2 regions of the Variovorax raffinosi genome follow, and region 2 is predicted to be linked to the other one. Evidence: predicted binding sites of a transcription regulator. Region 2 holds the regulator's gene; the other holds the start of a gene.
What was found. Region 2 encodes sigma-54, which starts transcription at its own class of promoters, with help from an activator protein. Its sites were predicted from a motif close to TGGCANGNAANCTGCTTT; they were not measured.
Positions count from the first base shown of each region.

Region 1 (5,324 bases), on a different contig from region 2:
GCAGCATCGCGGCGTCGCTCGGGGGGTCGGCGAGCCATGTGCATCGCGTCTTCAAGAGCGAGCCGCTGACGCCCGCGCAGTACATCTGGGAACGCAGGCTCGAAGCCTGCAGCCGCGACCTGCTGGAGCCGCGTCTTGCGGGCAAGCCGGTGGGGGAGATCGCGTATGGACGCGGCTTCAACGATGCGGCGCATTTCAGCCGCGCGTTCCGCGAGCGCTTCGGCTGCTCGCCGCGCGAGTGGCGGCAGCAGCGGGTGCAGTAGCCGGGCGCTTGTTGCTACTGGACCAGCAGCACCGTGATGTCGGTTTCGGAAAGCACCTTGGTGGAAACCGAACCCATCAGCGCACGCCCGAAGATGCCGTGGCCATGGGTGCCGAGCACCATCAGTTCGGCCTGCGCGTCGCTCGCGGCCTTCAGGATTTCTTCGGCCGCATGGCCGTGGCGCGAGTCGATCGTGTAGTTGCTCAGGCCCTTTTCGGCGAAGAGCGCCTTCACCGGGTCGAGCACCTTGGCGCTTTCCTCGGCGTAGTAGCCCGCGACCACCTCCTTGCTGAGGTGACGGGCCACATTGGCCGAGACGCCGGTGCACACATGCACCACCACGAGCTGATGCCCGTCCACGAACATCGCGCGGTGGGTGACGAGGTAATCGAGCGCCTTGCGCGTGTAGGCGCTGCCATCGACGGCGATAAGGATTTTCATGAAATCCTTATACGCCTGGGTCCTGTGGGAGACCACGAGTCGCACCTGGGCGACAAGGGCTTTGGATCAGCCGTGCAGGCCCTTCCAGAGCATGTAGGCGGCCAGCACATAGAGGATGCTCGCGAACACGCGCTTGAGCTTTTTCACGGGCAGGCTGTGCGCGGCCTTCGCGCCCAGTGGCGCGGTGAACACGCTGCAGGCGGCAATCACCGCCAGCGCGGGCAGCCAGATGTAGCCGAAGGAGCCAGCCGGCAGGCCCTGGACCGACTGGCCGCTGATGACGTAGCCGAGCACGTTGGCCACCGCAATCGGAAAGCCCAGCGCCGCGCTGGTGGCCACCGCGTTGTGAATGGCCACGTTGCACCAGGTCATGAAGGGCACGCTGATGAAGCCCCCACCCGCGCCGACCAGGCCCGAGATGAAGCCGATGGCGCCGCCCGCCGCAAGCTGGCCGCCCGTGCCCGGCATCTGGCGCGTGGGCTTGGGCTTCTTGTCGAGAAACATCTGCGTGGCCGAGAAGCCCACGAACAGCGCGAAGAAGATGGCCAGCGCCGTGCCCTTGAGCAGCGCGAACACGCCCAGGCTGCCCGCGAGGCTGCCGATCACGATGCCGGGTGCCAGGCGCTGCACGATGTCCCAGCGCACCGCGCCGCGCTTGTGGTGCGCGCGCACGCTCGATATCGACGTGAAGATGATCGTGGCCATCGAAGTTGCGATGGCCATCTTCACCGCAAGATCGGCCGGCACGCCGCGCTGGCCCATGATGATCGTGATGAACGGCACCATCAGCATGCCGCCGCCGATGCCCAGCAGGCCCGCAAGAAAACCGGTGCCAAGGCCGAGCACGGCGAGTTCGGCGATCAACAAGGGGTCGAGCAGGGCGGCAAGGTTCACGGGGGAGGGCTCTTCAAAAAGCAACGGCCCCGTGCGGTGAGGCAGGGGGCCGTGGCGGAAAAAGGTGTCTGCAGATGGTGTGCCGGACCCGCATCCTGAACCAGGGTTCAGGTGGGCGAGGGCAGCAAGACTTCGGGTTCATCTAACGCGAGATGATCACGCCCGTCAAGCGATGTACCAAGCCCGGCTCCGGAGAGCATTGGAACAAGGAAATATTAAGCCCGACACGTCTGCAGACAGGGTGGATTTTACGCCTTGTATATGTCGGTCGGACGTATTCAGAGCAAATGCCCATCGCCGGCCAATGCCTGATCGAGTCGTTGAATGAGCTGCGCGGCTTTCGGGTCGGTTTCGCCGGCTTGCGTTGCCGCCGTGGACGCGGGCGCCGGTGCCGGAGCGGCCGCTGCTGCGGCCTGCTGCGCCGCGAGATCGAACGCCAGGTTCAGTGAGGCGAGCACCGCGATGCGGTCGCGCGCCTTGACCTTGCCCGCATCGCGGATCTTGCACATGGCCGCGTCCACCCGTTCGACGGCATCGCGCAGCTGCGGCTCGCCGCCGTCGGGACAGCCGAGCAAATAGCTCTGGCCCATGATCTGTACTTCTATCTGCTTCATGCGGGGGAATCTTGGGATGGGGGTTCGGCCGGCAGCCGCTCGAGCAGGGCGTCCAGGCGCGTGCGGGCCGCGGCAAGCCGCGATTTCAGGGCATCGCGTTCGCGCGTGAGCGCATCGACTTGTTCCTGCAACAACGCATTGGTGCGCTGCACCTCTTCATGACGCACAAGCAGTCGTTCAACACGCTCGGCGATCTGATCGATGGGGCTGGAGGCGGGCATGGTTGGCGATTGTAGTTTCCCGGGAATGCGGTGCCGCCGATGGTGCGCGCGGTGCTTGGGTGAATGTCGATTCACCCTTGGGCTTGGCATGGATTCTGCTGCCTTCCAGTTGCCTTTCAAACTCCCATAGCCTGTCAATGACCACGAAGAACAACACTTTATTCAGTCGGCGCGACCTGCTCTCCCTCATCGGCAAGACCGCCGGAGGCGGCGCGATGTACCAGGCGATGACCTCGCTGGGCTTTGCCGCCGAGTCCAACTACAACGGGCCACCGAAGCTCGACGGCGCAAGGAAGGGTGCGTCGGTGCTGGTTCTTGGTGCGGGCCTGGCCGGCATGGCCGCCGCGCTCGAGCTGCGCAACGCGGGCTACTCGGTCAAGGTCCTCGAATTCAGCAACCGCGCGGGTGGCCGCTGCTGGACGCTGCGCGGTGGCGATACCTTCACCGAACTCGGCGGCGCGGTGCAGCAGTGCGGCTTTGCCAAGGGCGAGTACTTCAATCCGGGGCCGTGGCGCATTCCCTATCACCACCATGCGGTGCTCGGCTACTGCAAGCGCCTGGGCGTGGCGCTGGAGCCATTCGTGCAGGTCAACTACAACGCGCTGGTGCATTCGAGCAAGGCCTACGGTGGCAAGCCGCAGCAGTACCGCCATGTGCAGGCCGACTACCAGGGCTATGTGGCCGAGCTGCTCGGCAAGGCCACCTCGCAAGGCAGCCTCGATGCGGCACTGACGAAGGAAGACAAGGAAAAACTGCTCGAAGGCCTGCGCCGCTGGGGCGCGCTCGACACGCAGTTCCGCTATCGCGAAGGCCCCATCAGCAGCGACCGCCGAGGCTACGAAGTCGATGCGGGCGGCGGCCTGATGCCGCTGGCCAAGCCGTCGAAGCCGCTCGACATGAGCGACCTGCTGCAATCGAATCTCTGGCGCTACATCGCCAGCGGACAGGACTACGAATTCCAGAGCGCGATCTTCCAACCCGTGGGCGGCATGGACATGATCGCCAAGGCGTTCCAGAAAGAAGTCGGCAGCCTGATCCGCTACGGCGCCAAGGTCACGAAGATCGAGCAGAACGACCGCGGCGTCACGGTCACCTACACCGACGCGTCCAAGGGCGGTGCGGTCACGCAGGCCAAGGCCGACTGGTGCCTGTGCACCATCCCGCTGTCGGTGCTGAGCCAGATCGACATCCAGGTCAGCGCCCCGATGCAGGAGGCCATCAACGCCGTGCCCTACGGCGCATCGGTCAAGGTGGGCCTGCAGTTCAAGCGCCGCTTCTGGGAAGAAGACGAGCACATCTACGGCGGCATCAGCTACACCGATTTGCCGATCTCGCGCATCTCGTACCCCTCGACGCGCTACGGCGCCAAGGGCAAGTCGGTGGTGCTTGGCGCCTATGTGTTCGACGGCCCGAACTCCTATGAATTCACCGCCATGGCGCCCGAGGAGCGCGTGCGCCGTGCGGTCGAGTACGGCACGCAGCTGCACCCGCAGTACGCGCGCGAGTTCGACAACGGCATCTCGGTCGGCTGGCACCGTGTGCCCGGCACGCACGGCTGCTACGGCATGTGGACCGACGAGACGCGGCAGAAGCACTACAAGAACCTGTGCCAGGTCGACGGCCGCATCGCGTTGGCCGGCGAACACGCTTCCTACATTCCAGCCTGGCAAGAGGGCGCACTGCTCTCGTCGCTCGACGCCATCCAGCGGCTGCATGCCCGCGCCGTGGCTTGACCGCCGAATGAAGGACACACCAACCATGAACCACGACATCAAGACCTTCAAGCGCGCGCTGCTCGGCCTTTCGTTCGGGGCGCTGGCCTCGGTGGCCGGCCCGTCGGCATTCGCGCAGTCGCCCGAGCCCGCGTTCTCAGTCGGGCCCCGCTTCCAGGAAAGCTCGGGCGAATCGATCTATCGCGCCACCTGCCAGGGCTGCCACATGGCGCAAGGGCAGGGCGCGAAGGGGGCAGGGGCCTACCCGGCGCTGTCTTCCAACCCCCGGCTCGCGAGCCCCGAATACCCACTCTATGTGGTGATCAACGGCCAGAAGGGCATGCCCGCCTTCGGCAAGATGCTGAGCGACGAACAGATCGCTTCGGTGGTCGGCTATGCGCGCACCCATTTCGGCAACCAGTACCCCGACGCCATCGCGGCGGAGAGCGTCAAGAAGCTGCGGCCTTGACCTGGCTCCCATATCCGGCAGATCCTTCCTTTCATCCCTGTAGAGAGACAACACACATGACCATGACCTCCATCACGAAGAAGCTGGCGCTTGTCGCCGCCCTGTTCGCAGCCGGCACCGGTGCCGCCAACGCAGCCGACGAGATCATTCGCCACCGCATTCCGAATTCGTCCTTTCCGATCTCGGCGGCGGTGGAAATTCCATCCTCGTTCACCAACGTCTACCTCTCGGGCCAGGTGCCACCGCTGCAGGACGCGACCGCGCCCAAGAACAGTGCCGCGGCCTACGGCGGCGACACCAAGGGCCAGACCGTCGGCGTGCTCAAGGCCATCGAGAAAAGCCTCACGGGCCTGGGCCTGACGATGGGCGACGTGGTGAAGATGCAGGTGTTCCTGGTGGGCGATCCGGCCAAGGACAACAAGATGGACTTCGCCGGCTTCATGGAGGGTTACACCCAGTTCTTCGGCACCACCGCGCAGCCCCGGCTGCCGGTGCGCTCGGCCATGCAGGTGGCGGCGCTCGCCAATCCGGCCTACCTGGTCGAGATCGAGGTGATGGCGGTGCGCCCCGCCAAGTAAGCCGGGCCGCAGTACAGCGCGCTACTCGCTCAGCCGCACGTAGGTGGCGAGCAGCGCGCTCTTCGCGGCCACGCCCAGCAGCACCGGCTGATCGATGCTTTCGATCACCGGCAGCCGCTCGCCGCGATGCTCC
Region 1 is NZ_JBPJZR010000003.1:376,537-381,860, reverse strand. Features, by position in the region: gene ACSFB7_RS12910 (AraC-like ligand-binding domain-containing protein) at 1-263, shown strand, start outside; gene ACSFB7_RS12905 (universal stress protein) at 278-703, opposite strand; gene ACSFB7_RS12900 (sulfite exporter TauE/SafE family protein) at 770-1,597, opposite strand; gene ACSFB7_RS12895 (cell division protein ZapA) at 1,876-2,211, opposite strand; gene ACSFB7_RS12890 (DUF904 domain-containing protein) at 2,208-2,432, opposite strand; gene ACSFB7_RS12885 (flavin monoamine oxidase family protein) at 2,570-4,165, shown strand; gene ACSFB7_RS12880 (c-type cytochrome) at 4,191-4,613, shown strand; gene ACSFB7_RS12875 (RidA family protein) at 4,670-5,191, shown strand; gene ACSFB7_RS12870 (ClcB-like voltage-gated chloride channel protein) at 5,213-5,324, opposite strand, start outside.
Region 1: ACSFB7_RS12885 (flavin monoamine oxidase family protein) is a predicted target of sigma-54. The motif match lies at 2,517-2,534, and genes of this name have one in related genera.

Region 2 (5,324 bases):
GCCACGCCAACAGCGCCGGCAGCACGGCGGCTTCCCCGGCGGCGGCCTCGGGCGCCGATCCGTTCATGTACTTCGTGCAGGCCGGCGCCTTCCGCACCACCGACGATGCCGAGGCCCAGCGCGCCAAGCTGTCGCTGATGGGCGTCGAGGCCAAGGTCACCGAACGCGAGCAGGCGGGCCGCACGGTCTACCGCGTGCGCGCCGGCCCGTTCAACAAGAAGGACGACGCCGACCGGCTCAAGGAACGGCTCGACGGCGGCGGTCTCGAATCGGCTCTGGTCCGCGTCCAGCGCTGACAAGGTGTGGGCGGGGCGCCGCCACAAATAGCCTTTAAGCTTCGCCGCGCGGCGTTTGCCGCCACCATTCATCGCCTTGGGCGTGCCGTGAGCGGGGGAACTCCCCGCCGCGCGCCGGCTCAGTCTGCCGTACCAACAGGAGAACCCTTTCAATGAAACGTCGTGACTTTTCGCTGGCCGCCACTTCGCTCGGGCTGCTGTCCCTGGCTGCCAACCCGGCCCACGCACAGGCGCGTGCGCCCAAGGCCGGCACCGAGTACCTGGTGCTCGACAAGCGCGTGCCGGTCGATGCACCCGCCGGCAAGATCGAGGTGGTCGAGTTCTTCTCGTACAACTGCCCGCATTGCAACGACTTCGAGCCGTCGCTCGAAGCCTGGGTCAAGACCGTGCCGAAGGAAGTGGCCTTCCGCCGCATCCCGGTGCCTTTCGTGGGCAACGACGTCGAAGCCAAGCAGCGCCTGTACTACGCGCTCGAGGCCATGGGCAAGGTCGACGAATACCAGCCGAAGGTATTCAACGCGATCCACGCGCAGCGCCAGAACGTGAACGGCGACGCCAACATCATTGCCTGGGCAGCGGCCAACGGCCTCGACGGCGCCAAGTTCAAGGAAGTCTTCACCTCCTTTGGCGTGGCCAGCAAGGCCAAGCGCGCCTCGCAGATGACCGACGCCTACAAGGTGGCCGGCGTGCCGGCAATGGCCGTGGCCGGCCGTTGGTATGTGGATGGCGAAACCGCCGGCAACATGACCAAGGTGCTCCAGGTCGTCAACTACCTGGTCGGCGAAGCAAAGAAGGGCTGACCGGCCCCCTCCAGGCGCGGGGCACTTCGTGTCCGCCGCGCCTTTCTCCCCAAAGGGATGGCACCGGCGAACCGGCCCGATCGGTTTCAAGGTGTTTCCTGAATGGAACACAAGCTCGCTTTGGCGGGCTTTTTCATCGGCGATGGTGGGCTGCTGTAATCAGCCGCATACAATGCCGCAGAGCAAGTTTCGTGCCTCTATGACATTGCATTCTTACCCCACCACTTCCCTCCTTCGTCGCATCGGCCGCCTGGCCGCCGGCGCGCTGTTGCTGGCCGGTCTCGCCTCGGGCGCGCTGGCCGAGACCGCCGACCGCTCCAAGCCGATGAACATCGAGTCCGACTCGATGCGCTACGACGACCTGAAGCAGACCAGCGTGTTCACCGGCAACGTGCTGGTCACGAAGGGCACCATCATCATTCGCGGCGCGCGCCTCGACGTGCGCCAGGACCCCGAGGGCTACCAGTACGGCGTGGTCACGGCGGCGCCCGGCAAGCGCGCGTATTACAAGCAGAAACGCAATGCGCCCGACGAATGGATCGAGGGCGAGTCCGACGTCATCGAGTACGACAGCCGCGCCGACAACGTCAAGTTCATTCGCAACGCCGAGATGCGCCGCCTGCTCGGCTCGACGCCGAACGACGAGAGCCACGGCGCCCTGATCGTCTACGACCAGAGCAACGACACCTACACGGTCAACGGTTCCACCGTGCCGCCGAACACGGCGGTCAACGCCTCGTCCCCGACCGGCCGCGTCAAGACCATCCTCACCCCCAAGGCCGTCCCGGCGCCCGTGGCCGGCGCTTCCGCCCCGGCTGGCGCGAAGCCCGTGGCCCCGGCGTCCACCCCGGCACCGGGCAAGGGCCTGCGTTCGACCACCACGCTCGGTGCCGAGGGAGAAACCCGCAAGTGATCGAAACCGCTGGAACCCAGGACGCCAATGGCAAGCCGGGCAGCCGCCTGGTGGCGCGCGGCCTGAAGAAGAGCTATGGCAGCCGCACGGTGGTGAAGGACGTCTCGCTCGACGTGCAGAAGGGCGAAGTCGTCGGCCTGCTGGGGCCCAACGGCGCCGGCAAGACCACCTCGTTCTACATGATCGTGGGCCTGGTGCGTGCCGACGCGGGCGACATCACGATCGACGGCGAGCCCATCGCCCACATGCCGATCCACCGCCGCGCCCGCATGGGCCTGAGCTACCTGCCGCAGGAAGCCTCGATCTTCCGCAAGCTCACGGTCGAGGAAAACGTGCGCGCCGTGCTGGAACTGCAGAGCGAGCCCGACGAGAGCGGCAAGCTGGTGCCGCTCTCGAAGCAGCACATGGAAGAGCGCCTGACCGAGCTGCTGAGCGACCTGCGGGTCGACCACCTGCGCGATTCGCCCGCGCTTGCGCTGTCGGGCGGCGAGCGCCGCCGCGTCGAGATTGCGCGCGCGCTGGCCACCCAGCCGCGCTTCATCCTGCTGGACGAACCCTTTGCCGGCATCGACCCGATCGCGGTCATCGAAATCCAGCGGATCATCAGCTTCCTGAAGGAACGCGGCATCGGCGTGCTCATCACCGACCACAACGTGCGTGAAACGCTGGGCATCTGCGATCACGCGTTCATCATCAGCGACGGGCATGTGCTGGCACAAGGCACGCCCTCGGAGATCGTCGACAACGCCGAAGTACGCAGGGTGTACCTGGGCGAACACTTCCGGATGTGATCGTGCGGCGCGGGTCAAGGATGATCGCGGCCGTCATCCGGGCGGAATTCCTTCGCGGGGGCCGCCGCGCACGGCCGCCCGAAGCAGCCGGCCCGCCCCCGGCAGGGGGTTGGCGCAGCGCGAAGCGCGCAGCCTGGGGGGGAGCCGTTTTCCTATGAAGCAAGGGCTGTCCCTTCGCGTCTCGCAGCATCTCGCGCTCACGCCCCAGTTGCAGCAGTCGATCCGCCTGCTGCAACTCTCCACGCTCGAGTTGAGCCAGGAGGTGGAGCAGATGCTGGACGAGAACCCGTTCCTCGAACGCACCGCGGAAGAAGCGGCGCGCGAGGAATTCGGGCTCGATGCCGTCGACACGCCGGTCCCGCGCGACGAGGCGGGCGAAGCGGCCGAAAGCGAATTCGCCTCGGCACCCGCCAGCAGCACGAGCACTGCATCCACCGAGGCCAGCACCCCGGGCGAATCCGACGGCCCCGCCGCCGAGATCACCGAGCGCGAGCCCGACTGGGAAGGCGACGGCACCGTCGACATGGCGCCGGACGACAGCGAGTGGGGCAGCGACGCACCCGCGCGCCAGAACAACCTGGGCAACGACGAGCGCGCCGACGCCACCGAACTCGCACGCAGCCAGGAGTCGCTGCAATCGTTCCTGCACCGCCAGGCGCTGAGCCTTCGGCTGAACGAAAACGACTGTGCCGCGCTGCGCTTTTTGATCGAATCGCTCAACGACGACGGCTACCTCGAAGACTCGCTGCCCGCCCTGGCCTCGGGCCTTGCGGGCGACGACAACGACCAGTTCGACGACCTCGTGCACCACTTCCAGGTGGCGCTCGGCCTGCTGCAGAGCCTGGAGCCCGTGGGCGTGGGCGCGCGCGACCTGGGCGAATGCCTGGGCATCCAGTTGCGCGCACTGGCCGCCGAAGACCGCGACATGGACGAAGAGCAGGCGCAGGTCTACAAGATCGCCATTGCCATCTGCAAGCAGCCGATGGAGCTGCTCGCGCGGCGCGACTTCAAGCGCCTGGCCACGCTCACCCGCAGCAACGAAGAACTGGTGCGCTCGGCGCTGCAGATCATTGCGCGGCTCGAACCCAAGCCGGGGCGCCGCTTTGTCGACGTCGAGCGCAACATCGTCATTCCCGACGTGATCGTCACCAAGACCGGACGCGGCACCGGCGTCAAGTTCCGCGTCATGCTGAACCCCGAAGTCATGCCGCGCCTGCGCGTGCACGACATCTATGCCGGCGCGCTCAAGTCGCACAAGGGCGAGGGCAGCCAGGCGCTGTCGCAGCGCCTGCAGGAGGCGCGCTGGTTCATCAAGAACATCCAGCAGCGCTTCGACACGATCCTGCGCGTGAGCAATGCCATCGTCGAACGGCAAAAGAGCTACTTCGTGCACGGCGAACTGGCCATGCGGCCGCTGGTGCTGCGCGAGATCGCCGACGAACTGGGCCTGCACGAGTCGACCATCTCGCGCGTGACCACCGCCAAGTACATGGCCACGCCGTTCGGCACGGTCGAGTTGAAGTACTTCTTCGGCTCGGCGCTGGGCACCGAGACCGGCGGCAACGCATCGAGCACCGCGGTGCGCGCGCTCATCAAGCAGTTCGTGACCTCCGAGAGCATCAAGAAGCCGCTGTCGGACAGCCAGATCTCCGAGATGCTGAAAGAGCAGGGCATCGAATGCGCGCGGCGCACGGTGGCCAAGTACCGCGAAGCGCTGCGCATCGCGCCCGCGAACCTGCGCAAGGCGCTGTAGAGGGCCACCGGTGACCCATCGCCTGCTTTCGCGCTGCGGGCATTGGGCTTTCGTCATTGCGGCCACATTGCTGTTCGCCGGCTGCGCCACCTTGCCCGACGAGGCGCCGCGCCCGCCCACCAAGGCCATTGCCGCATCGAACGACACCGCGCTCGGCAAGATCGCGCTGGCCTCCCAGCCCGACCCCGACCTGAGCGGCTTTCGGCTGATGCCGGGCGGCGACTTCGCCTTCGACACCCGCATCCAGTTGGCGCGCCGCGCCCAGCGCACGCTCGACGTGCAGTACTACCAGATCGAGAACGACGAGACCGGCCGCTACCTGATGCGCACCCTGCGCGATGCGGCCCAGCGCGGCGTGCGCGTGCGCCTCTTGATGGACGACCTGTACACGTCCGGCGAAGACGAACTGCTGCTCGGCCTGGCGGCCACGCCGAACGTGGAGCTGCGCCTGTTCAACCCGTTCCCGGCCGGGCGCGGCAGCCTGCTCAAGCGCTTCACCGCGTCGCTGTTCGATTTCGAGCGGGTCAACCGGCGCATGCACAACAAGCTGTTCATCGCCGATGGCGCGATGGCGGTGGCGGGCGGGCGCAACATCGGCAATCAGTACTTCACGCGCACCTCGGGCGAGAACTTCATCGACCTCGACACCTTCGTCGCGGGTGCGCTGGTCCCGCGTCTTGGCGTGCTGTTCGACCAGTACTGGAACAGCGTCTACGTGCGGCCGATCCAGTCGGTGGTGGCGAGCGAGCTGCCGCGCGAAGAACTGCAAAA
Region 2 is NZ_JBPJZR010000002.1:715,460-720,783, reverse strand. Features, by position in the region: gene ACSFB7_RS09350 (SPOR domain-containing protein) at 1-296, shown strand, start outside; gene ACSFB7_RS09345 (thiol:disulfide interchange protein DsbA/DsbL) at 449-1,096, shown strand; gene lptA (lipopolysaccharide transport periplasmic protein LptA) at 1,296-2,009, shown strand; gene lptB (LPS export ABC transporter ATP-binding protein) at 2,006-2,800, shown strand; gene rpoN (RNA polymerase factor sigma-54) at 2,955-4,553, shown strand; gene ACSFB7_RS09325 (phospholipase D family protein) at 4,564-5,324, shown strand, end outside.